3 regions of the Arthrobacter sp. StoSoilB19 genome follow, and region 1 is predicted to be linked to each of the others. Evidence: riboswitches for the same ligand, from Rfam matches in the RefSeq annotation. Region 1 holds a riboswitch; each other region holds the start of a gene.
What was found. A riboswitch is a leader RNA that binds a small molecule or an ion and turns the genes downstream of it on or off. The one in region 1 is predicted to bind cyclic di-AMP.
Positions count from the first base shown of each region.

Region 2: linked by a shared signal. The riboswitch ahead of LDO86_RS03350 (hypothetical protein) and the one ahead of LDO86_RS03990 (M23 family metallopeptidase) in region 1 are both predicted to bind cyclic di-AMP.
Region 3: linked by a shared signal. The riboswitch ahead of LDO86_RS10880 (LysM domain-containing protein) and the one ahead of LDO86_RS03990 (M23 family metallopeptidase) in region 1 are both predicted to bind cyclic di-AMP.

Region 1 covers NZ_AP024650.1:844,226-849,162, reverse strand. Annotated here, with positions in the region: gene LDO86_RS04000 (NlpC/P60 family protein) at 1-320, opposite strand, end outside; gene LDO86_RS03995 (NlpC/P60 family protein) at 484-1,227, opposite strand; cyclic di-AMP (ydaO/yuaA leader) riboswitch at 1,232-1,427, opposite strand; gene LDO86_RS03990 (M23 family metallopeptidase) at 1,540-2,361, opposite strand; cyclic di-AMP (ydaO/yuaA leader) riboswitch at 2,372-2,616, opposite strand; gene LDO86_RS03985 (metal-dependent transcriptional regulator) at 2,724-3,425, opposite strand; gene serC (phosphoserine transaminase) at 3,719-4,849, shown strand.
Region 2 covers NZ_AP024650.1:691,557-696,493, forward strand. Annotated here, with positions in the region: gene LDO86_RS03335 (phosphatase PAP2 family protein) at 1-729, shown strand, start outside; gene upp (uracil phosphoribosyltransferase) at 742-1,377, shown strand; gene LDO86_RS03345 (VOC family protein) at 1,439-1,864, shown strand; gene LDO86_RS03350 (hypothetical protein) at 1,952-2,665, opposite strand; cyclic di-AMP (ydaO/yuaA leader) riboswitch at 2,671-2,831, opposite strand; gene LDO86_RS03355 (glycosyltransferase family 39 protein) at 3,039-4,937, opposite strand, start outside.
Region 3 covers NZ_AP024650.1:2,377,518-2,382,454, forward strand. Annotated here, with positions in the region: gene LDO86_RS10865 (DNA alkylation repair protein) at 1-514, opposite strand, end outside; gene LDO86_RS10870 (TraR/DksA C4-type zinc finger protein) at 511-870, opposite strand; gene LDO86_RS10875 (lytic transglycosylase domain-containing protein) at 892-2,274, opposite strand; cyclic di-AMP (ydaO/yuaA leader) riboswitch at 2,535-2,705, shown strand; gene LDO86_RS10880 (LysM domain-containing protein) at 2,709-3,542, shown strand; gene LDO86_RS10885 (protein adenylyltransferase SelO) at 3,669-4,937, opposite strand, start outside.

The sequences.
Region 1 (4,937 bases):
TCAGGCTCGGCGACGGGAGCCGGCGTGGTGGTGACAGCGGGCTTCTCGTAGCTGATGGCGATGGTGGAAGCCGCGGAAATCGGGGCGTCGATTGCGGATTCAACTTCCAGTGCGGACGCCGGAGCGGAATCACGCTTGACGTTGGCGTCGGCAGCGTTGGCCGCGATGCCGCTGGTCAGGACCAGGCCGGAAGCGGCAGCGATAACCGCAGCCTGGCGGCCCATGCCGCCTGCGTTGTCGCTGACGGCCTTTGCAATAACAGCGATCGAGTTGGTTTTGGTGACCTCGGCGCGATGCCGTGCGGTGGCACGAGTCGTCATCAGTTCTCTCTTTCGTTTTTCCCTCAAACCGCTTGTAGGCAGGCGAAGGTTGTTGGACGCGCCGGCATCTTGGGGGTACGTCGGCGCGTCCCGAACGGGGATGTGGTTTCTAGCGAAAAAGCCTTGGGCAAAGAAATAGCCCTTGGAGCGTTAAGCCCAAGAACTAGTTGCCGTAGTGGTAGTACGAGGAGGTGCCAGTGGCTGCAGGCGAGTGGAGCAGCGTGCCCTGGGAGGGGTTGAGTGCGCTGATCATCATGCCGTTGCCGACGTAGATGCCGACGTGCGCGCCACCGTTCTGGACAACCAGGTCACCCGGCTGCGGGGTGGAGGTGGGAGTCATGATGCTCCACGCATTGGTGCGGGGGATGCTGATTCCGGCCTGGGCGTAAACCCACTGCACGAACCCGGAGCAGTCCCAGCCGGTGACCGGGCTGGTGCCGCCCCACACGTAGGAGTGGCCGATGCCGGTGTAGGCGATGGCAGCGATGCCCGAGGTTGCCGCAGCGGATACGGTCTCCGCCGTCTTGGCGGCCGGAGACGCCTCCTGGCCTGTAGTGGTGGCGCGGTTCGCCGATGCCGTGGACTGGGTACGCACCGCTTCCACCTTCGGAGCAGCGGTGGTCTTGACGACCGGACGCTCGAAGGACACCGTGGCCGTGGGTGCGGCCGTGACAGCGAGGGCTGCCTGGGACGAGCCGGACTCGGTGGAGGCAGAGACACCGGCCGTCGTGTCAGCTGCCGTGGCGGGCAGGCCCATGCTCAGGATGAGGCCGGAAGCCGCTGCCACAACGGCAGCCTGGCGGCCTACGGTCCCGGCATTTGCACTGACGGCCTTGGACATGGCGTCCAGGGGGTTGGTGCGAACCGTTTGCGCACGGTGGCGCGCAGAATGATGGCGTGAAGACACGAAGGTAGCCTCTCCCAATGCCTGCGAGGTGAGCTGTCGGATTCGGATGGGAGTCACCCGGCCACGCTGCTTCCTGGGAAGCTTGTGACTTAACCCCAAGGCCTTCTGAACATGAAGGCCAAAATTGGTTCCCCCGCCCCTGCCAGACGATGAAATGCGAACGGACCTTGAGCGGTGGCAGAGTTAGGCAATCCACTCAAGAGCGTCAACTTCGGAAAAGTTGACGCGAGTTAGACGGTACAGCAGTTTTGCTTCAATGTCACATTCAGGTCACGGCGCGTCGCGGACATGTGAGAGCGGGCAACCATTTGGTTACAGCCAGCCCATGGGATCGACAACTTCGCCATTGACCTGCACCTCGAAGTGGAGGTGGCAGCCGGTGGATGCGCCCGTGGTACCGCTCAGTGCCACCACGTCCCCGCGGGAGACGGTCTGGCCCACCTTGACGTTGAAGGACGAGAGATGGTTGTAGGTGGTCTCCAGCCCGTTGCCGTGGTCAATGACCACGCGGTTTCCGCCACCGAACTGGTGCCAGCCGGCAAAGGTCACGGTACCTGTCGCGGCGGCCAGGACCGAGGTCCCGCACTGCGCCACGAAGTCCTGGCCCCGGTGGAAGTCTCCGGAGCCTCCGGTGATGGGACTGACCCGGTAGCCGAAGGGGGAAGCGGTGGTGAGGGAGGCGAGGGGTGCAGCCAGGGTGCCGGCCGAAGCGGCACGCGTGACGGAGCCGGCGGACTGGGCGCTCAGGAGTTGCTTCAGCTTCCCGTCCGGGTCGGCCTGGGTCACCACGGCCGACCGGCTGAAGTCGATCTGTGCTCCGACATCGGCCGAGATCTGGGGCTGGGGGCTGACGGCGGACGCGGCCAAGGGGGCACTGCCGGCGGCATCCGTGGCCATGACGGGACTCGTGGCGGGCACCGTGACCGTCAGCACCAGGCCTGTGGCGGCAAGGGCAATGCCGGCTTTTTGGCCAATACCGCTGGCCGCGGCAAACTCCGTCATCTGCCGGAAGGGACCCCGGCGGCGGCGCGCGTCACGATGCAGGTCGCGGGGGCGCTCCGCTGCGACAACTTCGGCAACCCGGGGTGCCGAAGGGGGGCCGGCCGCGCGGCGGCGGCCCCGGGAGGTCTGCATGGTCAAGAAGGGTTCCTCTCTGGAAGAAGCCTGCGGAGTTAGCTGTCGGATTCGGGTCAGAGAGATCAAAGACCCGGTCCGCCTTAGGCAAGCTTCTGCACAGGGGGTATTCCCGGAAGAATCCTTCACTGGAGAGGCTTGCTGCTGACGGACTTCACCCCAAGGCAGTCCCCCGCTGCCGCTTGTGGTTCCCCCGCCTCTGCCAGTAACGACTCGTGCACCTGACCCGCTGGCAGAGCTCGGCTCCGGATCAGGTAACGCTTATGTATCAACGCTTGGTTCCACTATAGAGGCTTAAGACCCTAGGTAACAATTCCGTTACCTTTGCGTGGTCGCCCCTCTGTGGGGTATGGGGGCCCCGATCAGGGCTGGCTGATGGCCACGAAGACGTGGGCGGCAACCTCGGGCGGCAGCTCCAATGCGCCTTCGATTCCGGGGACCCGCACGGAGATGTATTCGCCCACGCGTTCCAGCGCCACGGCGGCACCCGGCCGGATACCGCCCTCGTCCAGCTGCGCCAGCAGCTCCGGTTCCACCTGGATCGGCTCCGCCAGGCGGCTGATGGTCACTCCGGAGGCGGGCCCGTAATTCTTCATCGCTTCCACCAGGCTGATGGCGCCGTCGGCAAAGCCGGGCCCCGCCTGGCCGCCCAGCGCCGCAAGGCCAGGGATGGGGTTGCCGTACGGCGACTCGGTGGGGTGGTCCAGCATCTCGTAGATGCGGCGCTCAACGCGCTCGCTCATGACATGTTCCCAGCGGCAGGCTTCGTCGTGGACGTAGGCCCAGTCCAGGCCAATGACGTCTGCCAGCAGGCGTTCGGCCAGCCGGTGCTTCCGCATGACCTCCGTGGCGCGCTTGCGGCCCGTGTCCGTGAGTTCCAGGTGCCGGTCGCCGGACACGACCACCAGCCCGTCCCGCTCCATGCGGCCGATGGTCTGGGAAACGGTGGGACCGGAGTGGCGCAGACGCTCGGCGATACGGGCCCGAAGGGCAACGATGTTTTCTTCCTCAAGCTCCAGAATGGTCCTGAGGTACATCTCCGTAGTGTCGATCAGATCCGTCATCCAGCTCAGCTCCTCGAGCGCAGTACCTTGCGTTGTCCCACCGTATCGCCTCTTCGCGCAAAGTAGTCCGGGGGAAAGCTTAGCCTATTTTGACTTTGTCCGAATAGCCGCGCCCCGAGGGGCTGCGCGGGGACGGCACGTCTCACTGTCCGGACTATGACGGGCCTGGCTCCCGCCCCCGGCGGCGGTTCAGGCAGAATGGGAATGGCCCGCAGCGCAGCCACCGGCGCTGCCGACCACCGACCGCCCGCCCTTCCGGACCAAACTTTTGTCCCCGCCGAATTGGAGCACCTGTGAGCGACACCAGCATCACGATCCCCGCCGACCTCCTGCCCCAGGACGGGCGGTTCGGAGCCGGCCCGTCAAAGGTCCGGCAGGAGCAGATCGACGCGCTGGCAGCAGCTTCCAAGACGATCCTTGGCACATCGCACCGGCAGGCCCCGGTCAAGAACCTGGTCGGAGCGGTCCGTGAAGGGCTGAGCCAGTTCTTCCGCGCCCCGGAGGGCTACGAGGTGGTCCTCGGCGTCGGCGGCTCCACGGCTTTCTGGGACATCGCGAGCTTCGGCCTCGTGGAGAAGAAGGCCCAGCACCTGTCCTTCGGTGAGTTCGGGTCCAAGTTCGCCGCCGCCACCAACAAGGCGCCCTTCCTGGAAGCCTCCTCCATCATCAAGTCCGAGCCCGGCACCCGGCCCGCAGCCAAGGCCGAGGCCGGCGTGGACGTCTACGCCTGGCCGCAGAACGAGACCTCCACCGGCGTCGCCGCCCCCGTCAAGCGGGTAGCCGGAGCCGACGAGGGATCACTGGTCCTCGTGGACGCCACATCAGCGGCCGGCGGATTGGACGTGGACGTTGCCGAGAGCGATGTCTACTACTTCGCCCCGCAGAAGAACTTTGCCTCCGACGGCGGCCTCTGGCTTGGCCTGTTCTCCCCCGCAGCGCTGGAACGCGCCGCGCGCATCAAGGCCAGCGGCCGCTGGATCCCGGATTTCCTGGACCTGCAGACCGCCATCGATAACTCCCGCCTGAACCAGACCTACAACACCCCGTCGCTGTCCACGCTGGTGACGCTGAATGCCCAGGTCCAGTGGCTGAACTCCAACGGCGGCCTGGACTTCGCGGCTGCACGGACGGCCGATTCAGCCGGCCGCATCTACAGCTGGGCGGAAGCGTCCGGCTTCGCCACTCCGTTCGTGGCCAAGCCCGAGGAACGCTCCAACGTGATCGCCACGATCGACTTCGACGAATCGATTGATGCCGCCACCGTGGCCAAGGTCCTGCGCGCCAACGGCATCGTGGACACCGAGCCTTACCGGAAGCTGGGCCGCAACCAGCTGCGCATCGCCACCTTCGTGGCCATCGAGCCCAGCGACGTCTCCGCCCTGCTGGCCAGCATCGACTACGTGGTGGGCGAGCTGCGCAAGTAACCCGAGCTGCGCAAGTAACCCGAGCTGCGCAAGTAACCACAGTTAAAGCACGACGGCGCCGCCCGGGTTTCCCCCGGACGGCGCCGTT
Region 2 (4,937 bases), 150 kb from region 1:
GGTGTGGTCATCGTGTCCCTGGCGCTGCTTGGGGCAGAGGTCTACGACGATGTGGTGGACTCCGCTGGCCTAGCCAACCTGGACAAGCCTGCCCTTGCCTTTGCCGAAGGCCTCCGCAGCCCCGGCCTTGACTCCTTTGTCACCGGTTTCACCAACATCGGCGGCGGCATCGGGATGCCCATCCTGGCCAGCATCCTCACCGCGTGGTTGACCTTCCTGAGCCGGAACTGGCGTCCGCTGGTCCTGATCGGCGGTGCAGCGGCAGCGTCCGTCACCGCCACCACGTTCGGCAAGAAGCTGGTGGGCCGTACCCGGCCCGACCATGCGGACGCCGTCCCCCCTTACGAGGATTCGCCATCCTTCCCCAGCGGACACACCCTGAACACCACCGTGGTGATCAGTCTGGTGATCTACCTCATCTGCCTTCAGTTCCACACCATGCGGGTCCGGGTTACCGCCATCACCGCCGGCTCGATCTTCATCATCGCCATGGGCCTGAGCCGGGTCTTCCTGGGCCACCACTGGCTCACGGACGTTATGGCCGGCTGGATCCTGGGCCTGGCCTGGGTGGCAATCGTTATCCTGGCCCACCGGCTGTTCCACCTGGTCCGAAGGCGCGAGCACGCAGGGGCAGCGCCGTCGTTCGACCGTCCCATCGTCCGGGACGTGGTGGCCGAGGAACTGCACGACGGCGAACACTCCGGACGCGGGAAGGGCAGCGCCGAGTGATAGTTTTGGGGGATGCGCACTCTCGTTGTTGACCACCCCCTGGTCGCCCACAAGCTCACTGTCCTGAGGGACAAGAACACGCCGTCGCCGGTCTTCCGCCAGCTGACGGAAGAGCTGGTGACCCTGCTGGCCTACGAAGCCACTCGGGAGGTCCGCACCGAGCCCGTCACCATCGAGACGCCCGTCAGCACCACCGTCGGCACCGCCTTCACCAAGCCCACCCCGCTGGTGGTTCCCATCCTGCGCGCCGGCCTGGGAATGCTGGAAGGCATGACCAAGCTGGTTCCCACCGCTGAAGTGGGTTTCCTGGGCATGGCCCGGGACGAGGAGACACTGGACATCATCACCTACGCGGAGCGCCTGCCGGAGGACCTCACCGGCCGCCAGGTTTTCGTCCTGGACCCCATGCTGGCCACGGGCGGAACCCTGCGCGAAGCCATCAAGTTCCTGTTCAAGCGCGGCGCTTCCGACGTCACCTGCATCTGCCTGCTGGCCGCCCCCGAGGGCCTGGCGCGGCTGGAGGAGGAACTGTCAGGGGCCAACGTGCACATCGTCCTGGCCTCCATCGACGAGAAGCTCAACGAGAAGTCCTACATTGTCCCCGGGCTGGGCGACGCCGGCGACCGCCTCTACGGCATCGCCGGGTAGCACTTCAACCCTGTTTGAACGGGCTCTTTCCCAACGGGTGTCCCGCCGCTAGCCTGTGCGGATGGACTGGAAACTCGAGCTTGTCTTTGTCCCCGTATCCGACGTTGACCGTGCCAAGGACTTCTACGTCAACAAAGTGGGCTTTAACGCCGACTACGACGAGCGGCCGTCGGACTCCATCCGCTTTGTGCAGTTGACGCCGCCGGGCTCGGCCTGCTCCATCTGCATCGGCGAAGGACTCGTCGACGCCCCGCCCGGCACGGGCTCCAACCTGCAGATGGTGGTCGACGACATCAATGCGGCGCATGACCAGCTCAAGAGCAACGGCGTGGATGTCAGCGATGTGGACGTCCAGGACTGGGGCCACTTTGTGTACTTCGCCGATCCGGACGGAAACAAGTGGGCTGTCCAGTACATCCCGTGGCGGAACGCCGGGCCGGGCGCTGGCGGGAACACCGGACAGGACGCCGGACCGGGCGCTGGTTAACCAAAGCGGCGGGCCGCATCATGATGATGCGGGCCGCCGCTTTGGTGCAGTTCCCCCGGCATCGCTGCCGCCGGGGGGGAGTAGTGCCTAGTACCAGTTGTGGGCCAGGTGGAAGTTCAGGGCACCACAGGGCGACTGGTAGCTCTTCTTGATGTAGTCCAGGCCCCAATTGATCTGCGTGCGGTAGTTGGTGAGGTAGTCCGCGCCGGCGCTTGCCATCTTCTCAGCGGGCAGGGACTGGACGATGCCGTATGCCCCGCTGCTGGAATTGGTGGCCGTGGTGGTCCAGTCGGACTCCTTGGTCCACAGCGTCTGCAGGCACTGCATCTGGTCCGGTCCCCAGCCAAACGCCCCCAGCTGGCTGGCGGCGTACGCTTGGGCGCCTGCAGGATCGTTAACCGCGACGGCGCGAGCCGGCTCAGGTGCGGGGGCGGGCTCAGGCGCCGGGGCCGGGGCAGGCGCTGCGGGTGCTGCCGGTGCCGCTGCGGGGGCCGGTTCCGCTGCCTGCGGTGCCACGCTGATGGCAGCGGGCGCGGGGCTTGCTGCCGGGTTGGAGCGGATCTCGCTCTTCTCGATGCTCATTTGAGCGTCGGACGCCGACGTGGAAGGGTTGGACGCGGTGGATGACACCGGAGTCATGCTGCTGGTGGCCTGTCCTGCCGCGCCTACCCCCACCAGCACCGCGCACGATGCTGCAAGGACGGCGGCGCGCTGGCCCAGGGTGGTCTTCTTGGCCTGCTGCGCGGCCCTGTGTTTAGCCTTGGCCTGCAGCAGGCGTGCTTCTGCCGTGTTTTTGGACATGATTGATCGCCTCTCACACCTGCGGAGTTAGCTGTCGGGTTCGGATGAGGGCATCCGGCCGTACGGAAAGATCACGTACTGGCTTAACCCCAAGGGCATTCAATGCCCGGGACGGTGGGTCCCCCGCCTCTGCCGTAGCTCAATCGGAATCCGGGGAAGCGGCAGAGCTTGGCGTCGACCCGGGATATGCGGCCCGAACGGGGGCCGCACCCAATCGACGCTACAGGAAGTGCACGCGAAAGTCACATTTAGGTAACGGAAGTCACGATCCTCAGCGCGTTGATTTGCCGGATTCCCCGTTCGTAACCTCGGTCCCATTGGGGTATGGCCGCCCCATTTCATGAGCGCAGCGCGCCGACCGTTACAGTTCCCGTTACCCAGCCAACAGGTAGACGGTGGTGCCGCCAATGCTCTGCGCCGTGAAGTTGTTCGCCACCCACTGGGCGATCTGGGCGGCAGCGTCCGAACCGGTACTGGCCCGGATGGTTCCGCCTGTGATGAAGTAGTGGATCTTTCCCTGGGACACCAGATCCTGGAACTCCGCCAAGGTAGGGGCGGGATCTGTGCCGTTGAACCCACCCACCGCCATGACCGGCAGTTCCGTTGCCAACTGGTAACCGGCAGCGTTGTTCGACCCCACCACTGCCGCTGCCCAGGTGTAGCCCGAGGCGCCATTCCTGAGTGCTGCCACGAGTTCCGCGGACGGCGTGGGGGCGCCCAAGAGGCCTCCCACGGCCCCGCCTCCGCGACCACCGGCAGCAGCGGTTCCGCCGGGAAGTGTTCCCCCGGGCGCGCCCTGCTGGCGGGCCGTGTTTCCCTGGGTTGTTGGCTGCCTGGTGCTGCCTGTCCCGCTCCGGCCAGGGCCCGTCCCGCGAGGGGCGAAGCCCGACGAGGGCCCGGCACTGACGATCGCCCCGCTGTGCGTTGTCGACGCCGTGGAAAGGGAGTACGCCAGCGGCCCGGTGAGCGACGCCGCAATGGCGAGCGCCGCCGTCGTCCGCTGCACGGCACGCCAGCGCAGGAACCTGCCGAACGCCACGCCCGCTGCGGCCGCCAAGCCTCCGGAAAGGACCAGCCAACGCAGCCACGCGCCGTAGGCGGACGTGGTGCCCAGCAGCTGGAAGGCCATCAGGGCGGCCGCGGCCACCGCTGCGGCCAGCAGGAGTGCGGCGGGTGGCTGCTGCCGGTGCTGCCACAGGAGGACCGTGCCCAGCCCCGCAAGCCCGGCGATCCCCGGCGCCAGCGCCACGGCGTAGTAAGGGTGGATGATGCCGGCCATGAAGCTGAAGACCAGGCCCGTCACCAGCACCCACGAGCCCCAGATGATGACGGCGGCGCGCACCGCATCGGTCCGCGGGGCCCGCCGGCCCAACCACAGCAGGCCCGCCGCAAGGATCAGGGCGGACGGCAGCAGCCACGCGATCTGGCCGCCGAACTCGCTGTTGAACATCCGGAGCAGCCCGGGATCTCCCCAGCCGTTGCCGCCGCCCACACTGCCGGTCTCGTCGCCCGTCAGCCGGCCCAGCCCGTTGTAACCCAGCGTGAGCTCCAGGATGGAGTTGTTTTGCGATCCGCCGATGTAGGGACGCAGGCCGGCCGGCGTCAGCTCCACCGCCAGGAGCCACCACCCGGCGGAGGCCACCATGGCCGCTCCCGCCGCGGCCAGCCGGAGCAGGCGCCGCGGGAGACTGTGCGGGCCTGCCAGCGCGTAGGCGATTGCGAATCCCGGAACCACCAGCAGGACCTGCAGCTGCTTGGCCAGGAAGCCGAAGCCCAGGAACACTCCGGCAAGCAGGAGCCAGCGCAACCGGTCCTCCTGGACTGCACGGAGGACCGCGTAGGCGGCTGCCGTCATGAGCAGCACCAGCAGGGCGTCCGGGTTGTTGAAGCGGAACATCAGCGTGGCAACGGGGGTGAGGGCCAGGACGGCCGCGGCGATCAGTCCTGCGCGGTGCGCCAGGCGTGGATCGGCCGTGGCAGGCGACGCGGCCCGCCGTACGGCCAGGTAAAGCAGCCAGGCGGTGCCGACGCCCATCAGTGCCTGGGGGACCAGGATGCTCCAGGAACTGAGGCCGAAGATCCGGACGGACAACCCCATGATCCACAGCGACGCCGGCGGCTTGTCCACCGTGATGGCGTTGGCCGCGTCGGAAGAGCCGAAAAACCAGGCCGTCCAGTCCTGCGATCCGGCCTGGGCCGCGGCGGAATAGAACGCGTTGGCCCAGCCGGATGCTCCAAGGTTCCACAAGTACAGCACGGCGGTCCCGGCCAG
Region 3 (4,937 bases), 1.5 Mb from region 1:
TCATGAGGGCAGCGGCCGCCGCCTGAAGATGGGGGTCCGGGTCCCCGCTCCACCGTTCCACCACACCGCGGGCCCGCTGCCGTTCACGCTCCCCCAGCCCTGCCAGCAGCGGCATCAGGACATCGGAGAGCAGGGGCGCGGTCAGATCCGCTGCGTGGGCGGAGCGGAGGAAGCCTTCCAGCCGGGTCAGGTCCGAATGCTGCAGGAGCCGCACCCGTGACTGCAGCAGCACCACGGCGGCAAGGCGGCGCTCGAAAACCGGGCGGGAGCCGGGCCCCGGCTGTCCCCAGAGGGCAGAGGCCAGCATCACGGTTGCGTCGTGGTCCAGGTCCGTGAATTTGCGCAGGGCGTCGCGCACGGTTCCACGGACGGCGCCCACGGAGGAACCATACGAGGCCAGCACACCGCCCGGGCGGTGTGCGACGTCGTCCGCGCGGTACCAGGCGCCCTCATTCTGGAGGGTACGGTCAACAAATTCCGCCGCAGCGGACACCACGTCCGCTGTGCCGGTCACCGCGCGCGCCCCGCGGAGGCGTGGTGGATGCAGAACGGGGTCCAGGGCCGGGCTTCCAGCCTGCCCTCGGCGATGGGTTCCCCGCACACCGCACAGATGCCATAGGTCCCCGCGGCCAGCCGGGCCAGGGCAGCTTCAATCTGGTCCAGCCCCGCCGAGCTTTGTTTCAGCAGCGCCGATGCCTGTGACAGCTCGAAGGCGATCGTGGCGCCCTCCGGATCGTGTTCGTCGTCGACGTTGGAGTCCTGGCGGGCCGAATTCGCAGCGTCGATGTCCGCCCGCAGCGCCGGCAGCAGCGCCATCCGCCGCGTCCGCTCCTCTTCGAGCAGTGCACGGAACCGTTCGAAATCTGGCATGGGGAAAGCCTAGCGCGTCAGTCAGTACCAGTTCAGGGATACGGAATGGTTCCATGCCCCGCACGGCGACCCGTAGCGGTCACGGATGTAGCCCAGGCCCCATTCGATCTGCGTCCGGTAGCTGGTCAGCCAGTCGCTCCCGGCGCTGGCATACTTGCCGGGCGGCAGTGCCTGGGCAATTCCGTAGGCCCCGGACCACGCGTTGGTGGCGGTGGTCAGCCAGTTGGATTCCTTGGTCCACAACTGGGCCAGGCACAGGAACTGGTCCTGGCCCCAGCCGAAAGCGGCAAGGCGTCCGGACGCGTAGCTTTTCGCCCCTGCCGGATCGTTGACCGCTCCACCGGGAATGGAAGGCACGACGACGGCGGGCGGGCTGGGCAGGGCCGGCTCGGCTGGCGGCGCCTCCGGAACGGAAGGGACAGGGTTGGCCGGCGGAGGGTTGGCCGGCGGAGGGTTGGCCGGGACAGGATTGGCAGGGGCTGGATTCACCGGGACAGGATTGCCGCCCACGGCGGCTGGGGCGGCTGGTGCGGGCGGCCTGGGCTGCTGGGCGGCCGCCGCGGCGGCCCTGGCGGCCGCTTCGGCCTGGCGGCGGGCCTGCTCCTCCGCTGCGGCGCGCTTGGCCGCCTGGGCCGCCTCGTAGGCAGCCAGCGCAGCCTGGCCTTGGCGGTACTCCCCCTCAAGCGCCGCCGTCGTCCCTTTCAGGGTGGCAAGCTGGGCCGTTAGCTCGCCGCCGTGCCGCTGCTCCTCGGCCACCTGCCGTGCCAGTGCGTCCCTGGCGGAACTGGCTGCCCCGGCTTTTGCCTTTGCCTCCCCGGACAGGCGCTCCCGTTCGCTCCTGGCAACCTTTTCCTGTTCCACCAGGGCAGCGGATACCTTTCCGGCCGCCGCCGCCTTGACCACCAACGCGGCCGTCTTGTCCCCCACGAGCTTGACGAGGTTGAGGCCCTGGACGCTGTTGGTCCCCAGGGCGTCCAGCGCCACGAAGAACCCGGCGTTGGTCCCGCCTGTCTTGTACGACTGCACGGCCAGGGCGCCGAGGTCCTTCCGGTACCGGGCCACTTCGTCGTTTGCGCGGGCGGCCCGTGCGGACAGGGTTTCCAGGCGTGATGTGGCGGACTGGAGCTCTGCATCCGCGGCAGCGTATTCGGCGGCCGACCGTACGGCTGCGTCCCCGGCTGCCTCCGACTGCGCCTGCAGGCCGGTCAAGAGCCCGTCGATGGTGGCAATTTCTGCAGCTTTTGCCGCTTCGGACGACTGCGCCTGCTGCACATCCGACCAGGAGGGATATCCGCCGGGCGGCGGCTCCTCCGCTGCGGCCGGCAGCACGGTGGCGGCGGCCAGGGCGATGGCCAGCACGCCACCGAGGAGCGGGATCCCTCGGCTGGTCACGAACAGGGGCATAGTCCCGAAGCTTACCGTCCGGCGCGGCCCCCGAGGGCGCGTCCGTGGCCACATTGTTACCGTTTGCAGCGATAAAGACCCTGCCTGCATCGGTCGAGGTCACCGCCCGAAATGCGAAGTACATCAAGACGTTTGCGCAATTGAGAGGGGAGCCTCGTATGTTATCCAAATGTGACAATCGGGGGCAGCGCGGGTTATGGTCGTTTGGTGTCCCTCTCAGACGGGACATTCCCGTCAGCATGCCGAGCCCTGCCGCTGATCATGGGATTCAACCGCTTTCCGTTTGGCAGGGACGGGGGAACCAAGTTTCTACGGCCACATGTGGCCTTGGGGTTAAGTCGTTAGCGCCTCCGCCCGCGGAGCCAGCTACCGGCCGGGTATCTCCAGCCCGAACCCGACAGCTCACCCCGCAGGCATGGGAGAGGCGATCAACTGTGTCAAAAATTTCCACCACTGCCCGTCACCGCGCGACTCCGGCCCGCTCCATTGTGCTCGAGGGCCTCGCCGTAACCGCCAAGTCCCAGGCCCGTTCGCTGGGCCGTCCGGCGCTTGCCGTTGCTGCAGCGTCCGGTATTGCCTTTGGCGTCGGAGCCCCGGCCCATGCAGGTGTCACCGGCCCGGACACCACTGAGAACACCAGCGTCCAGGCATACTCCGCACCTGCCCCGGCAGCAGCACCCGTCGCAGCAGCAGGAACCGTCCACACGGTGGTGTCCGGCGACACCATCGGGGCCATCGCGGCCGCCCATGGCGTCAGCCTCAACGACGTCCTGGCCGCCAACGGACTGGGACTGTCCTCCATCATCTACCCCGGTGACCAGATCCAGATCCCCGGCGCTGGCCACACCGCAGCCCCGGCGCCGGCAGCAGCTCCCGTCCAGACGGCAGCCGCAACCGCACCGGCAAACACCGGCATGAACATGTCCTACGCCTCAGCCGCCCCGGCGGCGTCCACCGGCACCGGGACCGGCGCTGCCATCCTGGCATCCGCTTACAGCCAGGTCGGCGTGAACCAGGACTGCACCGCAATGGTTGAGAAGGCCCTGCGCTCCGTCGGCAAGTCCGTCGGCGACCTGGCCCCCACGCAGTTCTTCCAGTACGGAACCGTTGTCGGCGCTCCCGCCCCCGGCGACCTGATCATCACCTCCGGCCACGTGGGCGTGTACGCCGGCAACGGCCAGGTTGTGAGCGGCGGCGTCAACGGCTACAGCACCGAGGTCCACTCCATCAGCTGGCTCGGCGGCTACTCCGCAGTCCGCGTAGCCTAGCCTTCGCAACGCTTTGGCAGCAGCAGGCTGGTACTAAACAGCAAAGCTGTTCTTAGACAGGAGGGCGGCAGCCGGGTATTCCCGGCTGCCGCCCTCCTGTCATTTCCGCACCGTACCGCTGAACAGTCACGTCCCGCAGAAGGTCATGTACGTGCCGAAATCCTCAGGGGCACCTTCGGCGTAGCGTTCCAGGCCCGGCCGCTCGGCGAAGGGGCTGCCGACGGCCTCGAGCAACTGCTGCAGGGGAGCCAGGTTTCCGTCAGTGGCGGCGGACAGCGCCTCTTCCACGAGGTGGTTCCGCGGAATATAGGCAGGGTTCACGCTGTCCATCAGTTCCGCGTCGGGCCCCAGGGCCTGCCACCGCTCCGCCCAGGCGTCGAACGCTTCAAGGTCCAGGACCATGCCGCGCACGGGACGGAGGTCCCCCCGCGCGGCCTTGCCCAGGTTCCGGAAGAACAAGGTGTAGTCCACCGGCCCGTCCTTCAGGATGGCAATGGCACCGTCCACCAGGGCGGAGGCGGCGTCGCTGTCCGCATCCCCCGACAGGCCCAGCTTGGCCTTCATGCCGCCGGACCACGCCTGGCTGTACTGTCCGCGGAATCCGCCAAGTACCTCCACCGCGGGGGCAACCGCCTTTTCCTGGTCCCCGTCGATCAGCGGCAGCATTGCCTCCGCCAGCCGTGCAAGGTTCCATTCGGCCAGCACCGGCTGGTTGGCGTAGGCGTAGCGTCCGCTGACGTCGATGGAACTGTAGACAGCGGCGGGATTGAACACATCCATGAACGCGCACGGGCCGTAGTCGATGGTTTCCCCTGAGATGGTCATATTGTCCGTATTCATGACCCCGTGCACGAACCCCACCAGCATCCACCGGGCCACCAGGTCCGCCTGGGCGGAGACCACCGAGGCGAACAACTCCAGGTAGGGGTTTGGGGCGCCGGCAGCGTGCGGGTAGTGCCTGCCGATGGCGAAATCCGCCAGCCGCTTCAGCAGCTCGAAGTTTTCCGTGGCCCGCGCGTACTGGAAGCTGCCGACGCGCAGGTGGCTGCCGGCAACCCGCGCCAGGACCGCACCGGGCAGCATGCCGTCACGCCTGACCTGCCGGCCAGTTGCCACGACCGCGAGCGAGCGGGTGGTGGGAATGTGCAGGGCATGCATGGCTTCACTTACCACGTACTCACGGAGCATGGGCCCGACGACGGCACGTCCGTCCCCGGCGCGGGCAAACGGCGTGCGCCCCGAGCCTTTGAGATGGAGGTCCAGGAGGCGGCCGCCTTTGTCCGTGACCTCACCAAGCAGCAGGGCGCGTCCGTCGCCAAGCAGCGGAGAGTAGCCGCCGAACTGGTGGCCCGCGTAGGCCTGCGCCACCGGGGTGGCGCCCGCCGGAACGTGGTT